Regions from separate parts of the Roseburia sp. 499 genome, predicted to be linked through region 1. Evidence: predicted binding sites of a transcription regulator. Region 1 holds the regulator's gene; the other holds the start of a gene.

Region 1 (16,911 bases):
GGCCTGTTTCTCCAATTTCATCTGACGTTCCATCGATAACCCGCCCCCTGTTCTGGCTAAAATTCTTCCGGATACATTCCACTTTTCTTTAATCCTGCTATAGCATTTACCACCATTTCCTTATCTTCCTTATAGGTAACTCCATACCACTTATCCATAGAAGTAAGTACTTTTACACTTGCCTTTCCCTGCTGTAACAATTCATCCACAGCAAATGGAAGGAAATATTCTCCCTTTAATGGATTCTCTGGTAATTCTTCCTTTAAAAACTTTTGGAATCCTTGCTCTAATTCCTTAATAATACTCTCTGAGAATCCCCACATATTCATGGAAACTGTACTTTCCATAGGTAACTCGTTCCATGTAACTCCATCATCTTCTGTATACGCTGCTCCACCATTTCTTTTTTCAATATGAGTACGCTCATGTATATCGGTCAAAAATCCTTCTGCATCGGTCTCACATATACCTCTTGCCACATGACCGTTATCCGTCAAAGTATTCTTCAACGCATATCCGACCATAGTGTAACGATACTTCTCATCATCCTGATGATTTACCAGATAATCATAAATCACTTTATATGCATGCTTTCCGTAATAATCATCTGCATTGATTACTGCAAAAGGTCCATCAATTACATCCTTGCAACATAAAATTGCATGACCGGTTCCGTAAGGTTTTTCTCTCCCTTCCGGAATCTGAAATCCTTCCGGCAGTTTATCCAGCTCCTGGTATACATATTCCACCTGGATTTTCTTTTCCACTCGTTTCCCAATTGCTTCCTTAAAAACTTTTTCATTTGCCTTTTTAATAATAAATACAACTTTCTCAAATCCTGCTTCTATTGCATCGTATATAGAAAAATCAATAATAATATGTCCTTGTGCATCCACTGGGTCAACCTGCTTCAATCCACCATAACGGCTTCCCATTCCTGCTGCCATAATTACTAATACTGGTTTTTTCATTCCCATACCCTCCTTAAGGTAATTATCCTTTTGTTCTATATCATGATAATATAAAAAAAAGGTTCTGTATTTGCACAATTTTTTTGGTTTTTTGCACAATTATATGTTAAAATAGAGTTATCAATTTTTTAACCTAAAGGAGGCGCTATGGATTTTTATAAATATTCCCTTACCAAGCTTTTTGACATTCCACAAATTATTACGATACATTATTTTGAATATGGCGCTGATTTTTCCTTTGATGGAGAATCCCATGACTTTTGGGAATTTCTGTGTGTAGACAAGGGTGAAGTTACGGTTACCGCAGATGATAATACCTACCAGTTAAAAAAAGGCGATATTATCTTTCATAAGCCTAACCAGTTTCATTCTGTCACCACAAACGGCATCACCGCTCCGAACCTAGTGGTTGTCTCCTTTGTATGCCATTCTCCTGCTATGGATTTCTTTGAAGATAGAATCTGTTCACTTGGTGAACGCGAACGCAATTTGCTTGCAACAGTTATTGCAGAAGCCTCTCATGCTTTTGTTACTCCTCTGGACAATCCATACACTCGTGGTTTAGAAAAGAATCCGGAACCAATCCCCGGAACGGAACAGATGATTCAATCGTCCTTAGAGCAATTTTTGATTTCTCTTTACCGCCGAGGAACTTCTGCAAATACCGGAAATATTCTCACAAAATCAGTAAAATTAAAACAGGATGAGGAAACTTTTTCCCACATCCTGTCTTATATGAATGCCCACATTTCCGAATCACTGACGATTGAACAAATTTGCCATGATAATCTGCTAGGGCGCTCCCAGTTGCAAAAACTATTTCGCGCCAAATGCGACTGCGGTATTATAGACTATTTTTCTCATATGAAAATCACCCGTGCCAAGGAACTGATTCGCGAACAAAATATGAACTTTACGCAAATTGCTGATACGTTAGGATATACCTCTATCCACTACTTCTCCAGACAGTTTAAAAAAATCACTGGCATGAGTCCTTCAGAATATGCATTGTCTATTAAGGCAATGTCAGAAAAGCGCTAATCAGACATGACATTTTACTTTAATCTATGATAAAAAAATTCCAGAGTTTTTATTCTCTGGAATTTTTTTCTTTACAATCTTAATTATTTCTCTTGACTACCAACGTAGGTATTACAACGGCCCCTAAACTCTGGACAGATATTCACCTGTTCTGGTATCAATCTTAATTACATCATCCTGCTCTACGAATAATGGTACATATACAGTTGCTCCAGTTTCTACAACAGCCGGCTTTGTTGCACCAGTAGCTGTATCACCCTTGAATCCTGGCTCTGTATCAGTAATCGTTAATTCTACAAACAGAGGTGGTTCTACTGCAAATACGTTTCCGTTATGAGAACACATTTTAACCATTTCGTTTTCTTTTACGAACTTCAATGCATCACCGATGGTATCTGCATCCAAAGCAATCTGCTCATAGCTCTCTACGTCCATAAAGTGGTATAAATCTCCATCAGAATATAAGTACTGCATGTCTGCTCTATCAATACGCGCCTGTGGACATTTCTCAGTAGGACGGAAAGTCTTTTCTACTACACCGCCACTTTTAATGTTCTTTAACTTAGTTCTAACAAAGGCTGCACCTTTTCCTGGTTTTACATGCTGGAATTCAATAATCTGGTAAATGTTATTATCTAATTCTATCGTAATACCATTTCTAAAATCTCCTGCTGAAATCATTCGAATTTCCTCCTTAAGCTACTTATGGGCGCATTTCGCCCGACGTTTCTTCCATTTTATACTAAATGTCTATATATTTCAACCTTTTTTTATTCATTACTGGCATTCTCTCTGCTCAATCTCGCTAATCATATCAATTCGATTCTGATGTCTGCCACCTAAAAATTCTGCTTCCAGATAAGATTTCACAATATCTTTCGCCAATTCGCTTCCTACAATTCTTGCACCAAATGCAATAATATTGGCATTGTTATGCTCCTTGATTAAATGAGCTGTAGTCACATCTGAACATACACCGCAACGTACTCCCTTTACCTTATTTGCAGCCATGGAGATACCTACTCCTGTACCACAAATTAAAATGCCGCAATCTGCTTCACCGGATACTACAGCACGTCCCACTTTTTCACCAAATTCCGGATAATTACAGCTCTCATGTCCATCTGTACCAAAATTGATTACTTCATGTCCTAATCCCTTGACATATTCCATAATCTCCATTTTCAACTCAGTAGCTGCATGATCATTTCCTATTGCAATCTTCATTTTCAATCCCTTTCTACTTCTGCTTTTTCTGACTCTTTTTATAAAAGAACAGTACAATCTTTTCCAGATAACGTTTCAGAACAATCTGTATTTCTTCCTTCGGATGTATAGGCTTTGTCAGAATCGTACGGATTCCTGCCCGATTCGCACCATATACATCAGTAAAAATCTGGTCTCCCACAAACAGGGTGTTCTCTCGATTGGTTCCCATCAGTTCCATTGCACGCTGATAACCTCCAACCTTAGGTTTTCCGGCTTTAAAAATATAATTTACCTGCACTTCATCATTGAACATTTTTACACGCGGCTCCTTGTTATTAGACAACAAGCAACACTGATATCCCAGTTTCTTTAATGCTGTAAACAATTTCTTCGCCCGCTCATCTGCCGGAGCTCCATGAGGAACTAACGTATTGTCAATATCAAAGATAATACCACGGTAGCCTTCCTCGTACAGTTTTTCAAAATCAATTCCATAGGCAGATTCCAAATATTCTCCCGGATAAAATCTCTTAAGCATACATCTCTCCTGTACTTTGTTTTTTGTCCTTTGCAAGTATAACACCCCATTGGTATTTGTGCAAGAAAAAAAGAGTCCTCATCACCGGACTCTTCTACCTATTTATCCAAAATCTTCTTTAATTCGTTCATAAAAGTATTGACATCCTTAAATTCCCGATATACAGATGCAAATCTTACATAAGCCACCGGATCTAAACTTTCTAGCTTATTCATTACAATTTCACCAATCTGGGAACTGGATAGTTCCTTCTCTTCCCTGTTGAAAATCTCTACTTCTACCTCATCTACCAGCTTATTAATCTGATTTGCAGATACCGGTCTCTTATGACATGCCCGCAATACTCCTGCTTCTATCTTCGCACGGTCATACTGTTCTCTGTTATTGTCTTTCTTGATAACAATCAGTGGAATTGTCTCTACTTTCTCATAGGTAGTAAATCGCTTTCCACAATCATCACACAAACGTCTTCTTCGGATGGAACTATTATCATCCGCTGGTCTGGAATCAATTACTCTTGTATTATCACTGCTGCAAAACGGACACTTCATCGGGCTTTCCTCCTACGTTCACATATTTGGTATAAGTATAGCTTTCTTCCCAAATATTGTCAATCAATTTTTTACTTAGAAGGCTTTGTTTCCGGCAATTCCACCAATATAATATCCGGTCCGATCTTGACAACCTGTTTCCACGGAATTACCAAGTCATTATTCTTTCCCATGAACCCCCACAATTTCCCGCAACGTGGGATAATAATTGCCCGAACGCACCCGGTACATTCATCAATTTCAACATCTACCACAAATCCCAGACACTCACAATTACAAATATTAATGACTTCTTTTTCTCTTAATTCACATATACGCATAATATCCCCCTACCCTACTATATGCAAGAGAGGGATATTGGTGATTTGCATGTGAAGTTATATAAAATTTAAGATAGACTACCTACACTTTTCGTGGCTATTACATCTACTCCTGTATCTGCCACATTTTTCACAATAACATCCCCCATATGAACCGGAGCCTGCACCTTCACTCCTTTTAACGCTTTCATACACTCGAAAATCTTTTCCTTTGGAATGTCTTCTCTGGTTTTTACTGAAACAGCAGCCAATTTTCCTCCTTCTACCACTACCGTACTTGTTACGATTCTGGTTGGATTCGTTACTTCCTTTCTCGCATAAATCTCGCCACGTTTGCAGGTATTTCCCCTTACACTAACTACCTCTCCCTGATCAAGTTCTACACTAAGAGGACAGCCCATAGGACAACCGATACAAATTAACTCTCTTTTTTCCATACTTCTATGCCTCCTCTATTTTTACCGTAATCTGCGAAAGTTCCGTGTAAGCCATAAGCTGTTCCTTTGACAGTACTACCTCTTCCATCTCTCCCGGTGCTACAACCGGACGTTTCTTATGAATAATACGTTCCTCATCCAGATATACGGAAATATAACAGTTTTTATATACGTCCCCTACTCGAAAACGCACCGTATGCTTTTCATCCATTCGCGTAGGATTAATTGTCTTTGGAACGGTATAGCGTACCCCTTCCGTTACAGTAATTGGAATATCACTTCCACTTATTCTCTTTCCATGCAGGACATATTCTGCTGCATGTTTTCCTGCTGCATCCGCTTCTTGCGAAACAAAGTCCACCAAATCATGTACATGAAGTACATTTCCACAGGCAAATACTCCCTCTATATTTGTTTCTAAACATTCGTTCACCAAAGGACCTGAAGTTACCGGACTTATCTCTACTCCCAGTTCTCTGGAAAGTTCATTTTCCGGAATCAAACCGCAAGACAATAGTAATGTATCACAAGGGTAATACTCTTCTGTTCCAGGAATAGGGCGTCTATTTTCATCTACCTGTGCCAGAGTAATTCCCTTCACTCTTTCCTTTCCATCAATATCCACTACCGTATGACTTAATTTCAAAGGGATTCCGAAATCATCCAAACACTGTACAATATTTCTTTTTAATCCACCAGAGTAAGGCAATAATTCTGCAACTACCTTTACCTTAGCTCCTTCCAAGGTCATTCGTCTTGCCATAATAAGCCCAATATCCCCTGAACCTAAGATCACCACCTCTCGTCCCGGCATATATCCTTCCATATTCACCAGACGCTGAGCTGTTCCTGCAGAATAAATTCCAGCCGGACGGTGACCCGGGATATTCAATGCTCCTCTGGAACGTTCTCGGCAACCCATTGCTAAAATTACCGCCTTTGCCTGAATCTCAATCATTCCTTCTTCCCTGTTCATGGCAGTTACAATTTTATTTTTCGTAATCCCCAATACCATGGTATTTAATTTGTATTCAATCTTTTCCTCCACTAATTGTTCCATAAATCTTCCCGCATATTCCGGTCCTGTGAGTTCTTCTTGAAACGTATGTAAGCCAAACCCATTATGAATACATTGATTTAAAATTCCTCCCAGTTCCTTATCGCGTTCCAATACTAAAATATGCTCTACCCCATGCTTTTTTGCCGATATGGCTGCTGCAAGTCCTGCCGGGCCACCGCCTATAATTACAATATCATAGTTTAACATACGCTTCTCCTCCTGGCTTTCTGACTATATCCTATCCTTATTGACGCCTACAATAATTTTAGAATTGCCGCCTGACTTTGTAATCTCCGATGCTTCTACCCCAAGTTCCCTTGCCAGAATCTCTATGGTTCTTGGCGAACAAAAACCTGACTGGCAGCGTCCCATTCCTGCTCTGGTTCTCCTTTTTACTCCGTCCAGAGATTTTGCACCTAATGGGCGATGAATTGCATCCAGGATTTCTCCCTCTGTAATCATCTCACAACGGCAGATAACATTTCCGTATTCCGGCTTTTCCTGAATCAATGCATTTCTTTCCTCTTTACTTAACATCTTAGGGTCTAAGATTCCTTTTCTGTTTCCTTTAAAATCAGACTTTTGTTCTGCATGACTTAAATCTCGAATAATATCAGCTACCATTTTACCGATTGCCGGCGCACTGGTCAGCCCCGGCGACTCAATTCCTGCGCAATCAATGAATCCCTTTGCTCCTTCCACTTCTCCGATTATAAACTCATGCCCTTCCTCATGAGCGCGTAAGCCAGCAAATGAAGTAATGACCTGTCGAATAGGTAAGCCTTTTACTGTCTTTCCTGCTTTACTAATTAATGCATCCAGTCCTGCCTGCGTAGTATTGGTTCCTTCTTTATCTCCAACATCAATAGCAGTTGGCCCTACCAGAGTATTTCCATGTACTGTGGGCGTTACCAATACCCCTTTTCCAAACTTACCCGGAAGTTGAAAAATGGTATGATTTACAAATCCTTCTGTGGAACGGTCTAACAGGCAATAATCACCACGTCTCGGTGTAATATGAATCTTCTTATCACTTACCATGTTATGAAAAACATCCGCATAAACGCCTGCGGCATTTACAATATATCTCGTCTCAAAATCTCCCCGGCTTGTCTTTACTATCCAGTTTTCACCATTCTTTTCAAAACCTTTTACCTCAGTATCAAACTGAAACTCTACCCCATTATCTGCCGCATTTTCTGCATATGCAATATTCATACCAAATGGACATACAATTCCGCTGGTTGGTGCATACAATGCCGCCACTGCTTCCTCTGCAATATTGGTTTCCATTCTTACCAATTCTTCCCCGGCAATTATTCTTAGATCTTTTACCCCGTTCTTCACTCCTCTTTCATAAAGTGCCTGTAATCTCGGCATTTCTTCCTCATTCAGACAGACAACTAAAGCCCCAATTTTCTTAAAAGGAAAATCCAGTTCTTTGGAAAGATTCTCCATCATCTGATTTCCCTCTACATTTAACTTTGCCATAAGTGAACCACTGGGCGCATCGAATCCGGCATGAACAATAGCACTGTTTGCCTTAGAAGTTCCACAGCATACATCTTCTTCCTTTTCTACCACGCATATCTTCAAATTATATCTGGAAAGTTCTCTTGCTGATGCACTTCCTGATACTCCTGCCCCAATAATCACTACGTCATACATAGCTACTCCTCCTTTGCCCAACCATAGGAATACTTCACAGCTTTGTTCCAGCCTTTTATTTTTTCCGCTCTTTCTTCGGCTGAAATCTTTGGTTCAAAGGTCTGATCAATGGCCCAATTCTTAATCACATCTTCCTTACTTTCCCAATACCCCACAGCAAGCCCTGCCAGATAAGCTGCACCCATTGCTGTCGTTTCCACGCAAGAGGGTCGATTAACAGGCGCATCGATAATATCTGCCTGAGTCTGCATCAGAAAATTATTTGCACTTGCTCCACCATCTACTTTCAATGAATTTAATTCAATGCCGGAATCTGCTTTCATTGCCTGTAACACATCATTGGTCTGATATGCTAATGATTCCAACGTAGCACGAATAATATGGTATTTATTTACTCCACGGGTAATTCCTACAATGGTTCCCCTTGCATACTGATCCCAGTGTGGCGCTCCTAACCCGGTAAAAGCAGGTACTACATAACAGCCATTGGTATCCTTTACTTTCTTCGCCATATACTCTGAATCTGAGGCACTATCAATGATTTTTAATTCATCACGCAACCACTGAATTGCCGCACCGGCTACAAAGATAGAACCCTCCAATGCATAATTCACTTTTCCATCAATTCCCCATGCAATGGTAGTCACCAATCCATTTTGGGAAAATACCGGCTTTTCCCCTGTATTCATCAGCATAAAGCATCCTGTTCCGTATGTATTTTTGGCTTCTCCTGCCTGAAAACAGGTCTGTCCAAACAATGCCGCCTGTTGATCTCCGGCAGCTCCGCTGACAGGAATTTGTCCTCCAAAAAAGGAAGCATCTGTCATGCCATAAACACAGCTGGAAGGCTTTGCTTCCGGCAACATACACTCCGGGATTTCCAATTCCGCCAGTATATCCTTGTCCCACTCTAAGGTATTGATATTGAACAACATAGTACGCGATGCATTGGAATAATCAGTTACATGTGCCTCTCCCTTTGTAAGTTTCCAAATCAGCCATGTCTCTACGGTTCCAAAAAGAAGCTCTCCATTTTCTGCTCTTTCTCGCACTCCCGGTACGTTATCAAGAATCCATTTTAATTTGGTTCCGGAAAAATATGCATCAATCACCAATCCTGTTTTTTGGCGAAACATATCTGTTAATCCTTTTTCTTTTAAATAATCACAATATTCCGATGTCCTGCGGCACTGCCATACAATAGCATTGTACACAGGTTCTCCTGTATTTTTATCCCATACAATCGTTGTCTCACGCTGATTTGTAATACCAATCGCTGCAATATCCTCCGCAGAAGCCCCAATCTTCTGCATTGCTTCTACTGCAACTCCCAGTTGTGTAGACCATATCTCGTTAGCATCATGTTCCACCCACCCCGGCTTTGGAAAATACTGTGTGAACTCTTTTTGAGCTACACTGCACATTTCTCCCTTTTCGTTAAAAAGAATACATCTGTTACTTGTGGTTCCGGCGTCTAGCGCCATAACGTATTTTCCCATTGTAAAACCCTCCTCCGATTTACCTTATATTACTATTTTACCTTCCCTTGTTCCCTTTGTCATTATACAATTTTAAGACATTGTATTTCCTCAACGGATTTGATATACTCGTAGCTGTAACACAACACATATCAAATAGAGAGGACACCATTATGCGCATCTGGTTTAAAATATTTAAGGATAATCGCCTTTTAAAAGACACTGTTATCACAGATTACAGTGACGATACAAGAACTCATAAAATCTTTCATGCCTTAGATCAGGCCTGCTATGAATTTGACTTAAGCAAACCTATCTGGCTGGACTCCACCGTGGCTGAATTCAAACGCCATGATAAAGCACGATTCTATCAAGATAACTTTGTAGAGGAAATAGAATTTGACTTTTTAGAGATTCATGTTATTGAGGAGTAAGATATAAAAATAATTATGGGAAGTTGAAACTTTTTTGTTTCTGATTCCTTTCAGATTTGACAAGGGCAAAACCAGACACACTTTTTAGCATGTCTAAATATTGCAGTTAGCGGAATGATATTAATTTCCCTAATTCGAAACTCGGTTTTTCCCTTCATGCAACTGAACCTGAATACAAAAAATCCGATTTTAATATGTTGAACACTTTGTGTTCTTCTTACAGCAGCATAAAAGAATGAATGGGTATGCCAGAAAGATGTTTGAGGACAGAGAAACATTGTCTTGAATGTGTATCTGTCCGAGTTCTTTTGGCATACCCTTATCGAACATTCTTGTTGCTGCTGTATAGAAGAACTAGAAGTGTGGGTTCATATTAAAATCGGATTTTTTGTATCAGGTTCTTTGCAGAAGAGGGAAAAACTTCAAACAACGAACTTAGGAAAATACATTTCCACCAACTACAATATAAGACATGCACAAAAGTGCTTTAGGTTTTCCCTTGTCAAATCTGAAAGGAAATCAGAACATAAAATGTCCGTAACTTCCCATAATTATTTTTATATCTTACCGCCTTTGGCGATTCACTTCATACATAAGCAGTGTTGCTGCAATTGCTGCATTCAACGACTCCACTTTTCCTTCCATCGGAATTCGAATATATTCGTCTGCAGATTCTGCGATTGTCTCAGACAATCCATTTCCTTCGTTTCCTATTAAGAATCCACATGGCTTTGTATAATCCGGCTTATCATAGGACATCGTTCCCTTTAAATGCGCCGCATACAAAGAAATATCCCTTTCTTTTAATTCCTGCAGTGTTTCTTCTAAAGAATCTGTTATATAAAAAGGCACACGGTAAAGTGACCCCATGGTAGAACGAATCGTTTTAGGATGAAATATATCTACGGTTGTCTTATTCATTAGAATTCCGGTCACTCCGGCTCCCTCCCCGGTACGAATCATGGTTCCGAGATTTCCCGGGTCTTGAATACTTTCTAATATAAGCAAATGAGAACTTCTCCCATCCTTCCCCAGCAAGTCCTCCAAGGTGTATTCCGGCATCTTCACCAACGCAAGAATTCCCTGAGGTGTCTGGGTATCACTGATTGTCTTAAACACATTATCCGCTACCACTTCATAGGAATAATTTTTCAATTTCTGTCCATGCTCCGGCACATTAAGAAAAGTCTCAGAGACATACATTGCCTGTATATCTTCTTTTGGTGCTTCCATGCACATTTTTATTCCTTCTACCACAAAAACCCGCTGTTCATAGCGGGTTTTTGCCTTCTTATTTAACTGGATAACATGCTTCATCTGCTGATTACTGGCACTTGTTATCATCGTATATTCCTCTTTTATTTCAGACTTAAGTTCTTGCAGATTTCATATTCGTATTCCGGAATCTGCTTCTGCATAGCCAATGCTTCGTTAATATCATCATCTACAAACTCTCCGTGACGATATCCTACGACACGATTGGACTTTCCTTCGCATAATAAGTCAACTGCATGAGCACCCATAGTAGATGCATATACACGGTCCTTACATGTAGGACTTCCACCACGCTGCATATGTCCTAAGATAGTAGCACGAGTTTCCATACCGGTAGCTGCTTCAATACGCTTTGCCATTTCTGTTGAATGTCCAATTCCTTCTGCATTTACAATGATGTAATGCTGCTTACCACGCTTACGCGCTGCAATAATATCATCTACAATTTTCTGCTCATCATAATCATATTTTTCCGGAAGCAGAACCATCTCTGCACCGTTTGCAATACCACACCACAATGCGATATATCCTGCGCCACGTCCCATAACCTCGATGACAGAACATCTTTCATGAGAAGTAGAAGTATCACGTACTTTATCGATTGCTTCCATTGCTGTATTAACAGCTGTATCAAAACCGATGGTGTATTCTGTACATGCAATATCCAAGTCAATAGTTCCTGGAAGTCCAATTGTGTTAATTCCAAGGTTTGCTAACTTCTGTGCTCCCTGGAAAGAACCGTCACCACCAATTACAACCAGTCCATCAATACCATGTTTTCTACAAATTTCAGCTCCCTGCTTCTGAACCTCTGGATTAACAAATTCCGGACATCTTGCAGTCTGAAGAATAGTTCCTCCGCGCTGGATAATATCGGATACATCCTTTGCTTCCATATCAATGATTTCTTCCTGAAGTAAACCTGCGTATCCTCTCTTGATACCTTTTACTTTTAATCCTTTTGCAAGTGCCTGTCTTACTACAGCTCTGATTGCTGCGTTCATTCCAGGTGCGTCTCCTCCACTGGTAAGCACACCTATTGTCTGGATCTTGTCTGCCATGACATTTCCCTCCTGTAATTCCATATTCTATATTTTATATAGCACTCGGGCAAATATTCGCCTGCCCGTTGCGCCAGATGCATGCTGTTGGTATTTTCCTTATGCATCTGTGTGCATAAATATCAATCTATTACATTCTAATATCTTTTTTACTGTTTTTCAATGCTCTTTTCTACAACTTTTACATTATTTTCACCCAAAAAGTTAGTTAAATTGTTCACAATCTCGTTAGAAACCCCAATATTTCGGCTTGGCGGAAGCCTTTTTATCTGTTTTTCACCCGAAATATAAATCACAACACTATCACTTCCGTCACAATTCTTTAACATCTGAAACAATTCTTCTTCCTTTTCTGCATAAGCATCTTTTGTTTCGAACTGGAGCCACAATTCTTTTCTGGTATCATCAAAAGAATAGATTTTCTCACAGATGAGCTTTCCATTCTTTTCTTCCTCTGTCGATACTCTCCCCCGGATAAATACTTTGTCATCTACATTCAAAAGTCTGCTATTCTTTTCGTAGTCTTTTGGAAAAATAATGACCTCCAAGGTTCCTACTAAGTCTTCTAATGTAATAAACGCCATTGTCTTGTTGTTTTTGGTATATTTTATGGTTTTATCCACAATCATTCCGCCAACAATGGCTTTTTCTCCATCTGCCACTTTCGTCTGGCCAGTTTCTTCATCCAACAGAAAATCTGTAGTAACTCTGGAAATATTCTTTCGCCACTTTTCTTCATATTCTTCTAATGGATGGCCACTGATGTACACTCCTAACACTTCTTTTTCAAAGCCCAGATACATTTCTTTGGAATATTCTCCTACATCCGGTAGCTTCACTTCAAAGTCTGCTTTTTCTTCTTCTCCTGCAAGATCAAACAATGTCATCTGACCTGCCATATTATTCTTCTTATCTTGCGCAATGGAATCCATGATTCCGGCATAAACCATCATGCTCTGCTTTCTGGTTGCACCCAAATTATCCAATGCTCCTGCCTTAATCAAATTTTCTACCACACGCTTATTGATTTCTCGGTCTGCCATTCGAGTCAAAAAATCTTTCAAACTGGTAAATTTTCCTCGTTCTTCACGTTCTTCGCAAAGCTTCTCAATCACTGTATGACTAACACTTTTTATTGCCGCAAGTCCGTAACGAATAGCCCCATCCGAAACTGAAAATCCACTTTCTCCCTCATTTACACTAGGTGGCAGTACCTGAATTCCCATTTGTCGACAAGTCAGAATATACTCAGATACCTTTCCTGAATTGTCCATAACAGAACTCATCAACGCTGCCATATATTCTACCGGATAATAATATTTCAAATACGCAGTCTGATAAGAGACTACTGCATAAGCAGCTGCATGAGACTTGTTGAAGGCATATTTTGCAAAATCTATCATTTCATCATAAATCTTATTTGCAACTGCTTCATCAATGCCATTGCTAATACATCCCGGTACCCCTTCCTCCGGATTTCCATAAACGAAGTTCTGACGCTCTTTTTCCATAACCGATGTCTTTTTCTTAGACATAGCACGACGCACCATATCACTTCGTCCCATGGTATATCCTGCAAGATCACGAACAATCTGCATAACCTGCTCCTGATATACGATACAGCCATAAGTTGGCTTCAGAATTGGTTCCAGTTGCGGACAATCGTAAACAATCGATTCCGGATTGTTCTTTCCTCTAATGTAAGCAGGAATAAAATCCATTGGTCCCGGACGATACAATGAGATTCCCGCAATAATATCTTCCAGGCTCTGCGGCTTTAATTCCTTCATAAAGTTCTTCATTCCGGCACTTTCTAACTGGAAAACGCCTTCCGTATGTCCGGTTCCAAGGGAATCCAGAACTGCTTTATCTTCAAAATCAATATGGTCAATATCCAGCTTTACTCCCTGGCTCTTTTCAATTAAACGCATTGCCTTCTGAATCACTGTTAAGTTACGTAATCCCAGAAAATCCATTTTTAACAATCCCAGTTCTTCTAATGTTGTCATAACAAACTGGGTAGTAATGGAACCATCCGATGCTCTGGATAGTGGTACAAACTCATCTACCGCTTTGGAACTGATAACAACTCCCGCTGCATGCATAGAAGTATGCCGTGGCAACCCTTCCAAACGTTTCGACATATCGATGAGTTTCTTTATATTCTCATCGCTTTCGTACATCCCACGCAATTCCGGATTCATCGTAAGCGCTTTTTCTATGGTAATTCCAAGTTCATTTGGAATCTGCTTTGCGATAGTGTCTACATAAGCATAAGGTAAGTCCATAACACGCCCTACATCACGAATGACTCCGCGGGCTGCCATCGTACCAAAGGTTACGATTTGAACCACCTGATCCTTACCATATTTACGGCTTACATAGTCAATGACCTCCTGCCGCCGTTCTACGCAAAAGTCAATATCAATATCCGGCATAGTAACACGCTCAGGATTCAAAAATCGCTCAAAAATCAAACTATAACGATTCGGGTCAATATTCGTAATCTCAAGGGTATAGGACACAATACTTCCTGCTGCACTGCCTCGTCCCGGTCCCACTGCAATTCCATTTTTTCTGGCATAATGAATAAAGTCCCACACAATTAGGAAATAATCTACATATCCCATCTGGTGAATGACACCCAATTCATATTCTAGTTGCGGCTTTAATTCCTCTTGTTTTTCCGGGGAATATCTTCGTTCCAATCCTTCATAACACAGCTTTTGTAAATATTCCCATGAGGTATATCCCTCCGGCACATCATATTTCGGTAATTTTAATACACCGAACTCAATCTCTACGTTACATCTGTCTGCAATTTTCTGCGTGTTTTCAATTGCTTGTAATGCGTATGGAAACAGTTCCCGCATTTGTTCTTCTGATTTTACATAGAACTGTCCGCCTTCATAACGCATACGATTCTCATCTGACAGTTTTTTCCCAGTCTGAATACACAGCAAAATGTCGTGGGAATCTACGTCTGTCTCATAAGTATAATGAACATCATTGGTGGCAACCAATTCAATTCCGGTATCCTGACTTAATCTCAGTAATTGCTGATTTACTGTTTTCTGCTCCGGCATACCATGATCCTGTAATTCCAGAAAATAATTTCCTTTTCCAAAGATTTCTTCGTGCCAAAGTGCTGCCTTTTTCGCTTCTTCATAATTTCCTTTTAACAAAAGTTTTTGTACTTCTCCTGCAAGACAAGCACTTAAACAGATAATCCCTTCATGATATGTCTCTAATACCTCGCGATCTATCCTTGGTTTATAATAATAGCCTTCAGTAAATCCACGAGATACAATTTTCATCAGATTGTGATACCCTTTATCGTTTTCTGCCAGTAAAATCAGGTGATAATATCGCTCTTCTCCCTCTACCTTTTCGCGGTCAAAACGGGAACCTGGTGCTACATAGACTTCACATCCCAAAATCGGCTTAATTCCCGCCTCCTTTGCAGCACGATAAAAATCAATGACACCATACATAACGCCATGGTCTGTAATGGCAGCACTGTTCATACCAAGCTCCTTTACCCTGGCAACATATTCTTTTATTTTATTGGAACCGTCCAACAGACTATATTCTGTATGGACGTGTAAATGTGCAAACGACATGTAAAACTCTCCTTGGTACTTTTATTTTCCTGCTATTTCTCTATTTCTGACACTGTCCTATTCTCGTACACATCCAACTTCTTCTGGGTACAATTAAACATATGTTTGATAATAGCATAAAATGCCGTAACTCTCAAGTAGCAACCATATATGCTCGAAAAAAAGACCTGAGCTCTCCTGCTTTTCAAGAGACCTCAGATCTTTCTAAATATTCCACTATTCTACGAACAATGAAGTAGAGTAATATCTATCACCGCTATCCGGCAACAATGCCACAATCGTTTTTCCTTCATTTTCCGGTTTCTTTGCCAACTCTAATGCAGCATATAATGCAGCTCCGGAGGAAATTCCTACCAATACTCCTTCCGTTTTTGCAATTTCTTTTCCGGTATCAAATGCCGCTTCATTTGATACTTTGAAAATCTCATCATAAACCTTTGTATTCAACGTATCCGGTACAAATCCGGCTCCAATTCCCTGAATCTTGTGAGGACCTGCTTTTCCTTCAGACAATACCGGAGATGATTCCGGTTCTACTGCTACTACCTTTATCTGTGGATTCTGAGATTTCAAGTATTCTCCGGTTCCGGATATTGTTCCTCCGGTTCCTACACCAGCCACAAAAATATCTACCTTTCCTTCTGTATCTTTCCAGATTTCCGGACCTGTAGTCTTCTTATGAATTTCCGGATTTGCCGGATTTTCAAACTGTCCCGGAATAAAGCTGTTTGGAATCTCTTTTGCCAATTCTTCTGCCTTGGCAATAGCTCCCTTCATTCCTTTTGGCCCCTCTGTCAGAACCAATTCTGCCCCGTATGCTTTTAAGATATTACGTCGTTCCACGCTCATGGTCTCCGGCATAGTAAGGATAACACGATATCCCTTCGCTGCTGCAATGGCTGCAAGACCAATTCCTGTATTTCCGGAGGTTGGCTCTATAATAACAGAGCCTTCCTTCAAAATTCCTTTTTCTTCCGCATCTTCAATCATGGCTTTTGCAATTCTGTCCTTAACACTTCCGGCAGGATTAAAATATTCCAATTTCACTAAAACTTTAGCTTTTAGGCCATGCTTTTTCTCTATGTTTGTAACCTCAACTAACGGAGTGTTTCCGATTAAATCCAGTGTTCCCTGATATATACCAGCCATTTTTGACTGCCTCCTTTTTTATTTTACTGCTTTAAATGCTTCTTCTAAATCTTCAATAATATCATCAATATGCTCTGTTCCAATTGACAAACGGAT
Region 2 (16,911 bases), 780 kb from region 1:
AAAGTGCTGTATTTTGCATCCTATATTGTATTGGATAAAGGAACTTCCGGATTACAGTACAAACAGGTATTGTCTGAAGCGGAGTATCAGGAGGCAAGAGAAAAGTTTGGTAGCGATTTCCGTGTTGGAATGGGTGCTGAAGCAATCAAAGAGTTGTTACAGGCAATTGACTTGGAAAAAGATGCAGCTGAATTAAAGGCTGGATTAAAGGATGCTACCGGACAGAAACGTGCCAGAATTATTAAGCGTTTGGAAGTAGTAGAAGCATTCCGTGGCTCAGGAAATAAGCCGGAATGGATGATTATGGATGTTATTCCGGTCATTCCTCCAGACTTACGTCCTATGGTACAGTTAGATGGTGGACGTTTTGCAACTTCCGACTTAAATGACCTGTATCGTAGAATTATCAATAGAAATAACCGTCTGAGAAGACTTTTGGAATTAGGTGCACCTGACATTATCGTTCGTAATGAAAAGAGAATGTTACAGGAAGCAGTAGATGCATTGATTGACAACGGTAGAAGAGGACGTCCTGTAACCGGACCTGGTAACAGAGCACTGAAGTCTTTATCTGATATGTTAAAAGGTAAGTCCGGACGTTTCCGTCAGAACTTACTTGGAAAACGTGTTGACTACTCCGGACGTTCCGTTATTGTCGTTGGACCGGAACTTAAGATTTATCAGTGTGGTCTTCCAAAAGAAATGGCAATCGAATTATTCAAGCCATTCGTTATGAAAGAGCTGGTTGCAAATGGAACTGCTCACAATATTAAGAGTGCAAAGAAAATGGTAGAAAGACTTCAGCCGGAAGTATGGGATGTTCTGGAAGAAGTAATTAAAGAGCATCCGGTTATGTTAAACCGTGCCCCCACACTTCACAGACTTGGTATTCAGGCATTTGAACCAATTCTGGTAGAAGGTAAGGCAATTAAGCTTCATCCATTGGTTTGTACCGCGTTCAACGCTGACTTCGATGGTGACCAGATGGCTGTCCATCTTCCATTATCTGTAGAAGCACAGGCAGAATGCCGCTTCTTACTGTTATCACCAAACAACCTGTTAAAGCCATCTGATGGTGGTCCTGTTGCCGTTCCTTCACAGGATATGGTACTTGGTATTTACTATCTGACTCAGGAAAGACCAGGTGCGTTAGGTGAAGGTAAGTTCTTCAAGAGTGTAAACGAAGCAATTTTGGCATATGAAAATGAATCTTTGACTTTACATTCCAGAATTACAGTTCGTATGACAAAGACAATGCCGGACGGTGAAGTAGTAACCGGAATGGTAGAATCCACTTTGGGAAGATTTATCTTTAACGAGATTTTGCCACAGGATTTAGGATTCGTAGATAGAAGTAAGGAAGAAAACAAGCTGAAACTGGAAGTAGACTTCCATGTTGGAAAGAAAGGCTTGAAGCAGATTCTTGAAAAAGTTATTAATATTCATGGTGCAACTAAGACTGCTGAGGTTTTGGATGATATTAAGTCCATGGGATACAAATATTCTACCAGAGCAGCTATGACAGTTTCTATTTCTGATATGACTGTACCGGAAAAGAAACCAGAACTGATTCAGAAGGCACAGGATACGGTAGACAGAATCACAAAGAACTACAAACGTGGTCTGATTACAGAAGAAGAAAGATATAAAGAAGTAGTCGAAACATGGAAAGAGACTGACGATATTCTGACAAAAGAACTGTTGGATGGTCTGGATAAGTACAACAACATCTTCATGATGGCTGATTCCGGAGCCCGTGGTTCCGATAAACAGATTAAGCAGCTTGCCGGAATGCGCGGTTTGATGGCTGATACAACAGGTCGTACCATTGAGTTGCCAATTAAGTCTAACTTCCGTGAAGGTCTGGACGTATTGGAATACTTCATGTCTGCGCATGGTGCTCGTAAGGGACTTTCCGATACCGCTCTTCGTACCGCTGACTCTGGTTACTTGACCAGACGTCTGGTAGACGTTTCACAGGAATTGATTATTCGTGATATTGATTGTTGTGAAGGAAAAGAAGCTCCAGGAATGTATGTAAAGGCATTCATGGATGGAAAAGAAGAAATCGAAAGTCTGGAAGAACGTATTACAGGTCGTTTCGCATGTGAAAATATCTGTGATGCAGAAGGAAATGTGTTAGTAAAGGCAAACCACATGATTACACCAAAGCGTGCAGCACTTGTAATGAGCAAAGGTGTAGACGAAAAGGGAGAGCCATTAACAAAAGTAAAGATTCGTACCGTTCTTACCTGCCGTTCACACAACGGAATTTGTGCGAAGTGCTACGGTGCTAACATGGCAACGGGCCAGGCAGTACAGGTTGGTGAATCTGTAGGTATTATTGCAGCACAGTCTATCGGTGAACCTGGTACACAGTTGACCATGCGTACTTTCCATACCGGTGGTGTTGCCGGAAACGATATTACACAGGGTCTTCCTCGTGTCGAAGAATTGTTTGAGGCGCGTAAGCCAAAGGGTCTTGCAATTATTACAGAATTTGCAGGTATTGCAACCATTAAGGACACCAAGAAGAAACGTGAAGTTATTGTAACCAATAGCGAAACAGGAGAGACAAAGGCTTACCTGATTCCATATGGTTCCAGAATTAAAGTAATGGATGGAGCAGAATTGGAGGCTGGTGATGAACTGACCGAAGGTAGTGTAAATCCACATGACATCTTAAAGATTAAAGGTGTTCGCGCCGTTCAGGATTACATGATTCAGGAAGTACAGCGTGTATATCGTCTGCAAGGTGTAGAAATCAACGATAAGCATATCGAAGTAATTGTACGTCAGATGTTGAAGAAGATTCGCATCGAGAACAACGGAGATTCTGATTTCTTACCAGGAACTTTAGTGGATATTCTAGATTACGAAGATATGAATGAAAAGTTGATTGAAGAAGGCAAAGAGCCTGCAGAAGGAAAACAGGTAATGCTTGGTATTACCAAAGCTTCTCTGGCAACAAACTCCTTCCTGTCAGCAGCATCCTTCCAGGAAACAACCAAGGTATTAACCGAGGCTGCGATCAAAGGAAAAGTTGACCCATTGATTGGTCTGAAAGAAAATGTAATTATCGGTAAACTGATTCCTGCCGGAACCGGTATGAAGCGTTACCGTGACATTAAGCTTTCTACAGATATGAATAATCTGGATGAAATTTACTTCGATGAAGATATGATGGATTTCAGCTATCAGCCGGAAGAGGAAGAAACTCAGGAAGCTGATGTTGTAGAAGAGTAAGAATAAATAAAACGACCTGCACATCTATTGTGGTGTGTAGGTCGTTTTGCATATCCTAGGAAATACCTTGTTTCATTAAAGCGAAAGTATATGAATTTCCTAGGATATAAAAAACGCCCCGCTAATTTCTTCGGATAAAAAGAAAAATACAGGAAAAATTTGTAAGTAAAACATGTATATATCCAGTAAATACGGGAAAATTACGAAAAAACGCTTGACATGGGACTTTTCTCCTTATATAATTATTTAGCGTGCATACGAATGCATGTTGATAATTTTTACAGGAGGTGAAAAGAATGCCAACATTTAACCAGTTAGTAAGAAAAGGAAGACAGACATCTGTTAAGAAGTCTACAGCACCGGCTTTACAGAAAGGATATAACTCCTTAAAGAAACGCCCAACTGATACTTCTGCACCACAGAAGAGAGGTGTTTGTACTGCAGTTAAAACTGCAACTCCTAAAAAGCCTAACTCTGCTCTTCGTAAAATCGCCAGAGTACGTCTTTCTAACGGAATCGAAGTAACAAGCTATATCCCAGGTGAAGGACATAACTTACAGGAACATAGCGTTGTTCTGATTCGAGGCGGAAGAGTAAAGGACTTACCAGGTACCAGATACCACATCATCCGTGGTACATTGGATACAGCAGGTGTTGCAAATAGACGCCAGGCTCGTTCCAAATATGGTGCTAAGAAACCAAAAGATGCTAAGAAATAAATTTTAGCGAACCAATAGTATCACAAACAGAAGCTACTATAGGTTAGTGTTGGAAAGCGCGAAAGCGAACATTCTTTTTGAATAGATAAATTTCCGCACGAACACACGTAGAGAGACACATGTGAGTACCGTTGAATTAATCGAAAAGAAACAAGCTGAATAACAGCGTAACATGATTAAGGAGGGAAGCGACGTGCCACGTAAAGGACATACTCAGAAAAGAGACGTTTTAGCAGATCCAATGTACAATAACAAAGTGGTTACCAAACTTATCAATAACATTATGTTAGATGGTAAGAAAGGCGTAGCTCAGAAGATTGTATATGGAGCATTTGACAGAGTTGCAGAAAAGACCGAAAAACCAGCTCTCGAAGTATTCGAAGAGGCTATGAATAACGTAATGCCAGTATTAGAGGTAAAGGCAAGACGTATCGGTGGAGCAACATATCAGGTACCAATCGAGGTAAGAGCTGACAGACGTCAGGCTTTAGCTCTTCGTTGGTTAACAATGTTCTCCCGTAAGAGAGGCGAGAAGACCATGGAAGAAAGATTGGCAAATGAGATTATGGATGCAGCTAACAATACAGGCGCATCTGTAAAGAAAAAAGAAGATATGCACAAAATGGCAGAAGCAAACAAGGCATTTGCACATTATCGTTTCTAATAGAAACAGTGTTATCTTTGTTTGAGAAAATTAGGAGGAAAAAACCTTGGCTGGAAGAGAATATCCATTAGAGAGAACCAGAAACATTGGTATTATGGCTCATATTGATGCTGGTAAGACAACAACAACAGAGCGTATTCTTTATTATACCGGTGTTAATTATAAGATTGGTGATACTCACGAAGGTACTGCTACCATGGACTGGATGGAGCAGGAGCAGGAAAGAGGTATTACCATTACTTCAGCCGCTACAACATGTCACTGGACATTGCAGGAAAACTGCAAGGCTAAGCCAGGTGCATTAGAGCATCGTATCAATATCATTGATACTCCGGGACACGTTGACTTTACAGTTGAAGTTGAGCGTTCACTTCGTGTACTTGACGGCGCCGTTGGTGTCTTCTGTGCAAAGGGTGGAGTAGAACCTCAGTCTGAAAATGTATGGCGTCAGGCGGATACCTACAACGTACCTAGAATGGCTTTTATCAATAAGATGGACATTTTAGGAGCTGATTTCTACGGTGCAGTAGAACAGATTAAAACACGTTTAGGTAAAAATGCAATCGTTCTTCAGTTACCAATAGGTAAGGAAGATGATTTCAAGGGAATTATCGATTTATTTGAAATGAAGGCTTACATCTACAATGATGATAAGGGAGACGACATTTCTATCGTAGATATTCCTGATGATATGAAGGATGATGCAGAACTGTATCATACCGAATTAGTAGAAAAAGTATGCGAATTAGACGATGATCTGATGATGGAATACTTAGAAGGTGAAGAACCATCTGTAGAAGCTATGAAAGCAGCTTTGAGAAAAGGAACTTGCGAATGTGCAGCTGTTCCGGTTTGTTGTGGTTCTGCTTACCGTAACAAGGGTGTTCAGAAGTTATTGGATGCTATCGTAGAGTATATGCCATCTCCATTAGACATTCCTGCTATTAAGGGTGTTGATTTGGACGGAAATGAAATCGAAAAGCATTCTTCTGATGAAGAACCTTTCGCAGCATTGGCATTTAAGATTATGACAGACCCATTCGTTGGTAAACTGGCATTTATCCGTGTATACTCCGGTACAATGAACTCTGGTTCCTATGTACTGAACGCAACTAAGAATAAGAAAGAACGTGTAGGACGTATTCTTCAGATGCATGCAAATAAGAGAGAAGAACTTGAAAAAGTTTACTCTGGAGATATTGCAGCAGCTGTTGGATTTAAGTTTACAACAACAGGTGATACCATCTGTGATGAACAGCATCCTGTAATCTTAGAGTCCATGGAATTCCCAGAACCGGTTATCGAGTTGGCTATTGAGCCTAAAACTAAGGCTGGACAGGGTAAGATGGGTGAAGCTCTTGCAAAACTTGCAGAAGAAGATCCTACTTTCCGTGCACATACTAATGCAGAAACAGGTCAGACTATTATCGCAGGTATGGGTGAGTTACATCTGGAAATCATCGTTGACCGTCTGCTTCGTGAATTCAAGGTAGAAGCTAACGTTGGTGCTCCACAGGTTGCTTACAAAGAAACATTTACAAAACCTGTAGACCAAGAATACAAATATGCAAAACAGTCTGGTGGACGTGGACAGTACGGACACTGTAAAGTTAAATTTGAGCCAATGGATGCCAACGGAGAAGAATTATTCAAGTTCGAATCTACTGTTGTTGGTGGTGCTATTCCAAAGGAATACATTCCAGCAGTTGGTGAAGGTATCGAAGAGGCTACAAAGGCTGGTATTCTTGCAGGATTCCCTGTAGTTGGTGTACACGCTACTGTATATGATGGTTCTTACCATGAAGTCGACTCTTCTGAAATGGCATTCCATATTGCCGGATCTATGGCATTCAAGGAAGCTATGAAGAAAGCAAGCCCGGTATTGTTAGAGCCTATCATGAAGGTAGAAGTAACTATGCCGGAAGAATACATGGGTGATGTTATCGGTGATATCAACTCCCGTCGTGGACGTATTGAAGGAATGGATGACCTCGGTGGAGGTAAGATTGTACGTGCATTCGTACCACTTGCTGAAATGTTCGGATATTCTACAGATTTGCGTTCCAGAACACAGGGACGTGGTAACTACTCTATGTTCTTTGAAAAATATGAGCCAGTACCAAAGTCTGTTCAGGAAAAAGTTATTTCTGCAAAAGCAGAGTAATATTGCGAGAAAATACTTGAAAAACCTTTGATTATTTAATATAATCAGAGATAGCCGAGTAACTTTTAAGGCAATCACTTGTATGCAAAGGCTACGAGTGATTGCAATTATAAAAAGACAGCCCAAAGGGGCATAAAATTAAGGAGGACGTTATAAAATGGCTAAAGCTAAATTTGAAAGAAACAAACCACATTGTAATATCGGAACCATTGGTCACGTAGACCATGGTAAAACAACCTTAACAGCAGCTATCACAAAAGTACTTGCTGAAAGAGTTGCAGGAAACGAAGCTACAGATTTCGAGAACATCGATAAAGCTCCAGAAGAAAGAGAAAGAGGTATTACTATCTCTACAGCTCACGTTGAGTACGAAACAGAAAACAGACACTACGCACACGTTGACTGCCCAGGCCATGCTGACTATGTAAAGAACATGATCACTGGTGCTGCACAGATGGACGGAGCTATCTTAGTAGTAGCTGCTACTGACGGTGTTATGGCTCAGACAAAAGAGCATATCTTATTATCCCGTCAGGTAGGTGTACCTTACATCGTTGTATTCCTGAACAAATGTGATATGGTAGATGACGAAGAATTAATCGAATTAGTAGAAATGGAAGTAACTGAAATTCTTGAAGAGTATGAATTTACAGATTGCCCAATCATCAAAGGTTCTGCTTTAAAAGCTCTTGAAGATCCTAACGGAGAATGGGGCGACAAGATTATGGAATTAATGGCAGCTGTTGATGAGCACATTCCAGATCCACAGCGTGCAACAGATCAGCCATTCTTAATGCCTATCGAAGATATCTTCACAATTACAGGACGTGGAACTGTTGCTACTGGTAGAGTAGAACGTGGTGTTCTTCATGTAAACGAAGAAGTTGAAATCGTTGGTATCAAAGAAGAAGTTAAGAAGACTGTTGTAACTGGTATCGAAATGTTCCGTAAGCTGTTAGACGAAGCTCAGGCTGGTGATAACATTGGTGCATTACTTCGTGGTATTCAGAGAACTGAAATCGAAAGAGGACAGGTTCTTTCAAAACCAGGTACTGTAACATGCCATAAGAAATTTACAGCTCAGGTTTACGTTTTAACAAAAGATGAAGGTGGACGTCATACTCCTTTCTTCAACAACTACAGACCTCAGTTCTACTTCAGAACAACTGACGTAACTGGTGTTATCGAATTACCAGAAGGTACAGAAATGTGCATGCCTGGAGATAACGTAGAAATGAAAATCGAACTGATTCACCCAATCGCTATGGAGCAGGGTCTTACATTCGCTATTCGTGAAGGTGGACGTACTGTTGGATCAGGACGTGTTGCTACAATCATCGAGTAATTAAAGATTAGCATAAATTAGGGTTTCCAGTAATGGAGGCCCTTTTTAGTACTATTTTGGTACATTGGTAAAAAAAAGTATGTTGTGATATAATATTGCTCGGGTAACTTCATGGTTCTAAGCAGTTATGAGTAAGTTTTGTAAGGAGGATATAAATATGGCACGTAAATGTAGCGTGGAACGGGCGCAAAATAAAGCGGGAGGTTTTGCAAAAGCAAAGAAACGAATTACGATTCAGTATCAGGGAAGAGAACGTTTAGAAGAGAATCTATTACATCTAATCAAGAAAGCGATTCTAGAGCAAGGAGTAAAAGACGAGGATATCATGGAAGTAGATGTTTATGTGAAACCGGAAGAACAGGCCGTGTTTTATGTGGTTAATAAAGAAATCAGTGGACAGATTGGATTTTAATTAAGTAATTTTTGTGTGCGAAGGAGAAGGAGAGAAGAAACATGGCGATAACATTTGTTGTAGCAAATCAAAAAGGTGGTATTGGAAAGACAACAACAGCGACAACGTTAGCAGGAATATTAAGTAAGAAAAAGAAGACTTTGCTGATAGATGCAGATCCGCAGGGAAATTGTACAAGTACATATGAAGCACTTATTGAAGATCAGGCAACTTTGTATGATGTAATGGTGGATTCGGATAAGTTACCTTTAGAGGAGGCTATTCAGCATATGCCAAATGGAGATATTGTGGCATCAGACCCATTACTCAGTAAAGCAGAGAAGATGTTGGATGGCGATGTGGAAGGTCTATATCGATTAAAGGATGCAGTGGATGAACTAGAAGGATATGATTATATTGTGATTGATACGGCGCCGTCTTTGAATGTTATTTTATACAACTGTCTTATTGCAGCGGATCAGGTTATAATTCCCGTTACAGCGGATGCATATGCAATGCAGGGATTACAACAGTTAAGTGATACGATACGTGCTGTACAGAGAAGACAGAACCCAGGATTATCAATTGCAGGTTTATTGTTGGTGAGGTTTGCGGGCAGATCCAATCTGGAAAAAACGGTGCGGAATGAGTTGCAACAATTAGCAGATACTATGGATACAAAGCTATTTCAGAACGCAATTCGTGAATGTGTGAAGACGAAGGAAGCACAAAGTAAGAAACAGTTATTGATTGATTACGCGCCAAAATGTACGACCATGCAAGATTATCAGGCTTTTGTAAAGGAACTGCTAAAAGGAGTAAATGAATCAAACAAATGATAATTATAGAATATTAATTTTGCCGAGCTCTTCTAATTGTTGGAAGAGCTTCCTTTGCTTTAATGGAAAACTTGTTGGCAAAATAGTAATATGTTATCATTAAAAAGTGGAAAAAACAAGGAATGGAGAAGGTAAAATGAAGTGAGTGGTAGTAACAGGGATGGGATTAATTACTCCTATAGGAAATGATATAAAGACATTTTGGGAAAATGTTCATAAAGGAAAGGTAGGAATCGGACCAATCCGTAATTTTGATACCTCAAACTATAAGGCAAAACTTTCAGCAGAGGTATGTGACTTTGAACCTACAGAGTATATGTCTCCAAAGGATGCAAAACGAATGGATCGTTTCAGTCAGTTTGCAGTAGCAGCAGCCAAGCAGGCCGTGCAGGATTCAGGACTAGAGCTGGAACAGGAAGATTCCTATCGTATGGGAGTTTGTGTTGGTTCTGGTGTTGGGAGTCTTATGGGAATTGAACGTGAATATGATAAATTGTTGGCAAAGGGACCTGGAAGAATTCATCCCCTGTCAGCACCTATGGTTTTGGGAAATATGGCTGCGGCCAATATTGCCATGCAGTTTGGTTTCCATGGAAAATGTATCGACGTGGTGACCGCCTGTGCGACAGGAACAAATTCCGTTGGCGAGGCATTTCGTTCTATACAGCATGGAGAAGCGGATGTCATTCTGGCGGGTGGCGTAGATAGTTCAGTTAGTCGATTTGGCGTTGCAACATTTCAGGCTTTAACAGCGCTTTCTACTTCCGAAGATCCGTTGCAGGCATCTATTCCATTTGATAAAAAGAGAGATGGATTTGTAACAGGCGAAGGTGCGGGAGTTTTGGTGTTGGAGGAACTAGAGCATGCAAAAGCACGGCACGCCAGAATTTATGGAGAAATTGGCGGATATGGAGCTACCTGTGATGCCAGTCATCTGACAGCACCTTTAGAAAATGGAGAAGGAGCAGCAAGAGCGATGACAATGGCAATAGAAGATGCCGGTCTGACACCAAAAGATGTTGATTATATTAATGCGCATGGAACCAGCACGCCAATGAATGATAAATATGAAACAATAGCAATTAAGCGGGTATTTGGAGAGGAAGCCTATCGTGTGAAGATTAATTCTACCAAATCCATGATTGGTCATTTATTTGGAGCGGGTGGAGCAGTGGAATTGATTACATGTATTCTTTCGATTGACGAAGGGTATGTTCATCAAACGGTAGGACTGGTAGATGACGACCCGGATTGTGATTTAGATTATACCAAAGACCAAGGTGTTTATATGCCAGTTAATGTAGCAATTAGTAATTCTTTAGGTTTTGGTGGACATAATGCCACAGTTCTGGTAAAAAAATATAGTGAATAGCATAGAAAGTCATTTGGTGAAAAAAGGACGTAAGCAACGTTTGTGTTTTTCACTGAGTGGCTTTTTTTGTTGGATGAATTCTTGAAATGGTAAAAAATACCAAAAAAAATAAAAAAAAGTAAAAAAAATACAATAAAATGATGAAAAATATGCCGAATAATGGTATAATTAGACCATATCAAATAAACAGGGAAGAAAAATAAGAACAAGGAAAGGAAGTTGCGGTATGAGAAGGAAGATAACAACACTTATTGTAGGGGTTTTGGCTGTCAGCATGGTACTTGGTGGTTGCGGTAAAACTCAGAAAGAAGAAAAAGACAATAGTAGTGACAAGAAGACAGAAGAAAAAAGCGGTACAGTAACTTTGAAAGTTTGGGGGGCAACGGATGATCAGGAAATATTAGCTGAGATGGTAGAGAGTTTTAAACAAAAATATGCAGGAGAAGCAGAATTTGATATTACCATCGAAGCGATAGAAGAAGGTGATTGTCAAGGAACATTGTTGGCAGATGTTCAGAATGGAGCAGATGTATTTGCTTTTGCGGACAATCAATTGATGGCACTAGTGGCAGGAGGTGCATTGGTACCGGTGGATAATGTGGATGATGTGAAGAGCGCCAATATGGAAGAGGCCGTTGAGGCAGCAACAGTAAATGATGTTTTATATGCTTATCCTATGACGGCAGATAACGGATATTTTATGTATTATGATAAAAGTGTGTTTTCGGAAGCAGATGTAACTACATTGGACCAAATGCTCAGTGTTGCGGCAGCTGCAAATAAGAAGGTAACAGTTGACCTAGGAGATGGATACTATTTATATACCTTCTTTGGAAACACGGGTTTGAACTTTGGAATGAATGATGATGGTGTGACCATGTTCTGCGACTGGAATACAACAGAAGGTCCGATTAAAGGAGTGGATATTGCTCAGGCAATTCAAGCAGTTGTAGCAAATCCGGGCTTTCAGAATGGTGGAGACACAGCTTTGGTAGAAGGCGCTCAGAATGGAACGGTTGCAGCAGGAATTAGCGGTGTGTGGAATGCTGAAAAGTTAAAGGCAGTCTGGGGAGATAATTATGCAGCGGTGAAGTTACCAACATATACCTGTGCGGGTCAACAGATACAGATGGCATCTTTTTGTGGATATAAGATGGTAGGTGTTAATGCTTATTCCAAGAACAAGGAGTGGGGATTGAAACTTGCAGATTGGTTAACAAATGAAGAAAATCAGAAACTTCGATTTGAAAAAAGAGGGTTAGGACCATCGAACACCGCGGTAGCTGGTTCTTCTGAGGTACAAAGTAATCCTGCAATTATGGCAGTTCAGGCTCAACTAGAGTATGCAACCCTTCAACGTGTAGGTGGTAAGTATTGGGCACCGATGCAAGAATTTGGAAATACACTTGCGGCAGGAAAAAATGATGTGGTTGTGCAGGAACTTATGGATAATCTGGTTAAAGCGATTACCGCTTCTGCAGCAAACTAATAGGTAGGAGGATGAAGAGAATGAAAGGGAAAAAGCGAGCCACGATTAAACGGTATATTATGTTGCCGGTGATTTTATTGGGAGTAGTATCCATTATTTCAAATGCCTTGGCATTAGTAAATGTCCGAAAAGTAAATGGGAATGCATCTGAGATAGTAGATAATTATATGGCAGCCATTTCAGAGTTGGAATCAATTCAAAGACAGGCAAAGGTACTTCATATTGAGGCATTGTCTCATATTATCGCGATAGATGCGAATACGATGATTGGGATTGTAGATGGTATACGTGAAGGAGAGACAAAACTGGATGAATGTCTGGATGCGTACGAGAAGTATGTTGGTGATGCAGATAAAAAGGCCTATGAAGAACTTGTATCAAATTTTGGTAATATGAAATACGCGATGGCAAACTTAATGGCGTATAGTGCAAATGGAGATAATGATGCAGCATATGCTTGCGCAAATAAGGACTTGGCATCCAGTGTGATGAATATGCAGAGTAATATTGAGGTGTTAGAAAAAAGTGCAAATAAGGGAGTTGAAGATGCCCGTAAGCAGCTTTCTGCGGTATATGCTACAGCGCTCATTAGTAGTGGAATCACCATTAGTATTAGTGTTTTATCTATTTTAGGTGCGTTATATAGTGTGAATAAACGAGTAATTCGTCCAATTTCTTCAACGGAAAAAGAAATCACTCATATTATTTCAGACATTGATAGAAGAGAAGGAGACTTGACCAAGCGAGTTACGATTTATTCAAATGATGAGATAGCAGCTTTGGGTAACGGAATTAATGTATTTATGGAGAAACTTCAGAACATTTTCCGCATGATTACAAACAATTCACAGAAGATGGATGCTGTAGTAAATGAAGTTATGGATAGCGTAAAGACTTCTAATAACAGTGTATCTGACTTGTCGGCGTTGACAGAGGAATTAGCGGCAACAATGGAAGAGGTTGCAGAGAATGCATCTGTAATCAATGCAAATGCCAGTGAAGTGCGTGACGAAGTAAATGAAATGGCAGACAAGACAAGTGAGATTAATAGGTATTCTATAGAAATGAAAGAGCATGCAGAAAACATGGAAAATACAGCACGCACCAATATGGAGACTACAAGTATTAAGGTAAATGAGATTTTGAGTGTTTTGAGTCAGGCGATTGAGGATAGTAATAGTGTTAATCAGGTCAACAGTTTGACAGATGACATTCTTAATATTGCAAGCCAGACGAATCTGTTGGCGTTGAATGCATCTATTGAGGCTGCTAGAGCCGGAGAAGCAGGAAAAGGCTTTGCGGTAGTTGCAGGAGAGATTAGCCAGTTGGCAGATGCAAGTAGGGAAGCTGCGAATAATATTCAAAAAATCAATGGTGTTGTAACGGCTGCGGTACATAATCTGGCCAACAATGCAAATGATTTAGTATCCTATATGAATGATTCTATTCTGCCAGAGTTTGAGTCATTTGTTGCTGCCGGAAGCGCTTATAAAAATAATGCCACATATATTGAAAGTGTAATGGGAGATTTTGCAGTTAAGACAGATGCTTTGAAATCAGCAGTTGCAGAAATTGCAGGTTCTATCGATAGCATTACAACTGCAATCGATGAAGGTGTAAGTGGTGTTAATGGTGCAGCAGAAAATACGCAGGTATTAGTTGGAGATATGGACAACATTACCGGACATATGGATGAAAATCAGCAAATAGCGGGAGCTCTGAAACAGGAAACAGAAGTATTTGTAAAATTGTAAAAGTAAGATGTGAATAAAAATGCAGTGGTGGAGAAAGAACACCACTGTATTTTTTTAGAAAAAAGGTAGTTGGAGTATAAGAAAATAATATAGAAAATCCTTTCAAATTCGTAAATTTGTATATTGATTTTTGATACGTTTAAGAATATAATATAAAAGCAATATATAGTGTGAAGAAAAAAGATGAACACTATATTTAGTAATTTGGAGGGAATGAAATGAGAATTATCAAGAGAAGCGGAAAAGAAGTGGGCTTTGATGTTACCAAGATTATTGAAGCTATCCGCAAAGCAAATAAAGAAGTATCTGAAAATGAACAGCTGACAGAAAAGCAGATTCTGAATATTACAGAACGTATCACAGATTTCTGTGAAGCGATGGACAGAACATATAATGTAGAAGAGATTCAAGATTTAGTAGAAAACCAATTAATGGAATACAAGGCATTTGAAGTTGCCAGAAAGTATATTACATATCGCTATAAGCGTGCACTGGTGCGTAAGTCGAATTCTACCGATCAGCAGATTTTGAGTTTGATTGAATGTAATAATGAGGAGATTAAGCAAGAGAATTCCAACAAGAATCCAATTGTAAATAGCGTACAGCGAGACTATATGGCAGGAGAGGTCAGCAAAGATATTACAAGACGTTTTCTTTTGCCGGACAATATTGTACGCGCCCATGAGGAAGGAATTATCCATTTCCATGATGCAGATTATTTTGCACAGCATATGCATAACTGTTGTCTGGTGAATCTGGAAGATATGTTGCAGAATGGCACTGTAATCAGTGAGACTATGATAGAGAAGCCAAAGAGCTTTTCTACTGCGTGTAATGTAGCAACACAGGCAATCGCTCAAATTGCCAGCTCACAGTATGGTGGACAGAGCATTACACTTTCTCATTTGGCACCATTTGTAGATGTAAGCCGCCAAAAATTGAGAAGAATTGTAAAGGAAGAGTTTGAGGCAGCAGGTCTTGGATTAAATGAAGAGAAAATAAATGAAATAGCTGAGATGCGCGTAAGGGAAGAGATAAAACGTGGCGTGCAGATGATACAGTATCAGGTCATTACGCTGATGACAACTAATGGCCAAGCACCGTTTGTTACCGTATTTATGTATCTGAACGAGGTGCCGGAGGGACGTACCAGAGATGACCTTGCTATGGTGATTGAGGAAATGCTGATTCAACGCATGCAAGGGGTTAAGAATGAGAAGGGTGTTTATATTACACCTGCATTTCCAAAACTTATTTATGTTCTGGAAGAGGATAATATCAAAGAAGGAAGTAAATACTGGAGATTGACGGAATTAGCAGCAAAATGTACTGCAAAGCGTATGGTACCGGATTATATTTCTGAGAAAATTATGAAAGAAAACAAAGAAGGAAATTGTTATCCGTGTATGGGATGTCGTTCTTTCTTGACCGTATATGAAGATGAAAACGGAAAACCGAAGTTTTATGGAAGATTTAATCAAGGGGTTGTGACTCTGAATCTGGTAGATATTGCATGTTCTTCTGGTGGAAATATGGAAAAGTTCTGGCAGATTTTCAACGAACGTTTGGTACTTTGCCGTGAAGCATTGATGTATCGTCATAATCGTTTAAAAGGAACTCCATCTGACGTAGCACCGATTTTATGGCAGTATGGAGCACTGGGAAGATTGAAAAAGGGCGAGACGATTGATAAGTTGTTGTATGGTGGATATTCAACAATATCTTTGGGATATGCAGGTTTGTGTGAATGTACCAGATATATGACCGGAAAGTCACACACAGATCCGGAAGCAACTCCGTTTGCATTGAAGGTAATGCAAGGCATGAATGATGCTTGTAAAAAGTGGAGAGAAGAGACCAATATAGATTTCAGTTTATATGGAACACCATTGGAATCCACTACTTACAAATTTGCAAAATGTCTGCAACGCAGATTCGGAATCATTGAAGGTGTAACAGATAAGAATTATATTACCAATAGCTATCATGTACATGTAACAGAGGAGATTGATGCATTTAGCAAGTTGACTTTCGAATCACAGTTCCAGAAACTGTCACCGGGTGGAGCAGTAAGTTATGTAGAAGTTCCGAATATGCAAGGAAATATTGATGCGGTACTTTCTGTTATGCAACATATTTATGAAAATATTATGTATGCTGAACTCAACACTAAGAGTGATTACTGTCAGGTGTGTGGGTATGAAGGAGAAATAAAAATTGTTTCAGATGATGACTCGAAGTTGGTATGGGAGTGCCCAAATTGTGGAAATAAGGACCAGGATAAGATGAATGTAGCGCGTAGAACTTGTGGATACATTGGAACGCAGTTCTGGAATCAGGGAAGAACTCAGGAAATTCAGGAACGAGTATTACATCTGTAAAAGAGGACGTTATGAATTATGCAGAAATAAAGAAAACAGACATAGCAAATGGAACAGGGGTACGTGTATCCCTGTTCGTTTCTGGCTGTACCCATCATTGCAAAGGATGTTTTAACGCAGAAACATGGGATTTTAATTATGGAAAAGAATTTACAGAGCAGACAGAAGAGGAATTGATGCAGGCACTAAAACCGAATTTTATTACAGGTTTAACTGTCTTAGGAGGAGAACCCTTTGAACCCGAAAATCAGAGACGACTGGTTCCTTTTTTGAAAAAAGTACGAGAGACCTATCCGCAGAAAACGATATGGTGTTATACGGGATATTTGCTAGATGAGGAATTATGGAAGGAAAGCCGGGCTCGATGCGAAGTTACGGATGAGATGTTGTCTCTTTTGGATGTACTGGTAGATGGAGAATTTGTTTTGGAGAAAAAGGACATATCTCTTCAATTTCGCGGTTCATCCAATCAGCGAATTATAGATGTGCCTAAGACGTTGCAGGAGGGAAAAATTACTGTTTTAACATTTTCCGGTATTGCATAGGG

What was found. The regulator NrdR, encoded in region 1, represses ribonucleotide reductase genes. The targets are predictions, from matches to a motif close to CACAANATNTTGTG.
Region 2: nrdD (anaerobic ribonucleoside-triphosphate reductase) is a predicted target of NrdR. The motif match lies at 14,172-14,185, and genes of this name have one in related genera.

The regions. Positions count from the first base shown of each region.
Region 1 covers NZ_CP135164.1:887,505-904,415, reverse strand. Annotated here, with positions in the region: gene BIV20_RS04560 (phosphotransferase enzyme family protein) at 1-33, opposite strand, end outside; gene BIV20_RS04555 (sugar phosphate nucleotidyltransferase) at 57-971, opposite strand; gene BIV20_RS04550 (AraC family transcriptional regulator) at 1,119-2,012, shown strand; gene efp (elongation factor P) at 2,136-2,693, opposite strand; gene rpiB (ribose 5-phosphate isomerase B) at 2,790-3,239, opposite strand; gene BIV20_RS04535 (YqeG family HAD IIIA-type phosphatase) at 3,253-3,759, opposite strand; gene nrdR (transcriptional regulator NrdR) at 3,858-4,310, opposite strand; gene BIV20_RS04525 (YlmC/YmxH family sporulation protein) at 4,382-4,630, opposite strand; gene BIV20_RS04520 (DUF1667 domain-containing protein) at 4,699-5,067, opposite strand; gene BIV20_RS04515 (NAD(P)/FAD-dependent oxidoreductase) at 5,072-6,334, opposite strand; gene BIV20_RS04510 (NAD(P)/FAD-dependent oxidoreductase) at 6,359-7,795, opposite strand; gene glpK (glycerol kinase GlpK) at 7,798-9,294, opposite strand; gene BIV20_RS04500 (hypothetical protein) at 9,444-9,707, shown strand; gene BIV20_RS04495 (TrmH family RNA methyltransferase) at 10,272-11,051, opposite strand; gene pfkA (6-phosphofructokinase) at 11,066-12,043, opposite strand; gene BIV20_RS04485 (DNA polymerase III subunit alpha) at 12,193-15,666, opposite strand; gene cysK (cysteine synthase A) at 15,883-16,815, opposite strand; gene BIV20_RS04475 (O-acetylhomoserine aminocarboxypropyltransferase/cysteine synthase family protein) at 16,834-16,911, opposite strand, start outside.
Region 2 covers NZ_CP135164.1:110,669-127,579, forward strand. Annotated here, with positions in the region: gene rpoC (DNA-directed RNA polymerase subunit beta') at 1-3,246, shown strand, start outside; gene rpsL (30S ribosomal protein S12) at 3,543-3,965, shown strand; gene rpsG (30S ribosomal protein S7) at 4,159-4,629, shown strand; gene fusA (elongation factor G) at 4,676-6,793, shown strand; gene tuf (elongation factor Tu) at 6,951-8,138, shown strand; gene BIV20_RS00630 (DUF6465 family protein) at 8,296-8,550, shown strand; gene BIV20_RS00635 (ParA family protein) at 8,592-9,368, shown strand; gene fabF (beta-ketoacyl-ACP synthase II) at 9,514-10,740, shown strand; gene BIV20_RS00645 (extracellular solute-binding protein) at 10,967-12,229, shown strand; gene BIV20_RS00650 (methyl-accepting chemotaxis protein) at 12,250-13,983, shown strand; gene nrdD (anaerobic ribonucleoside-triphosphate reductase) at 14,202-16,364, shown strand; gene nrdG (anaerobic ribonucleoside-triphosphate reductase activating protein) at 16,376-16,909, shown strand; gene BIV20_RS00665 (helix-turn-helix domain-containing protein) at 16,878-16,911, opposite strand, start outside.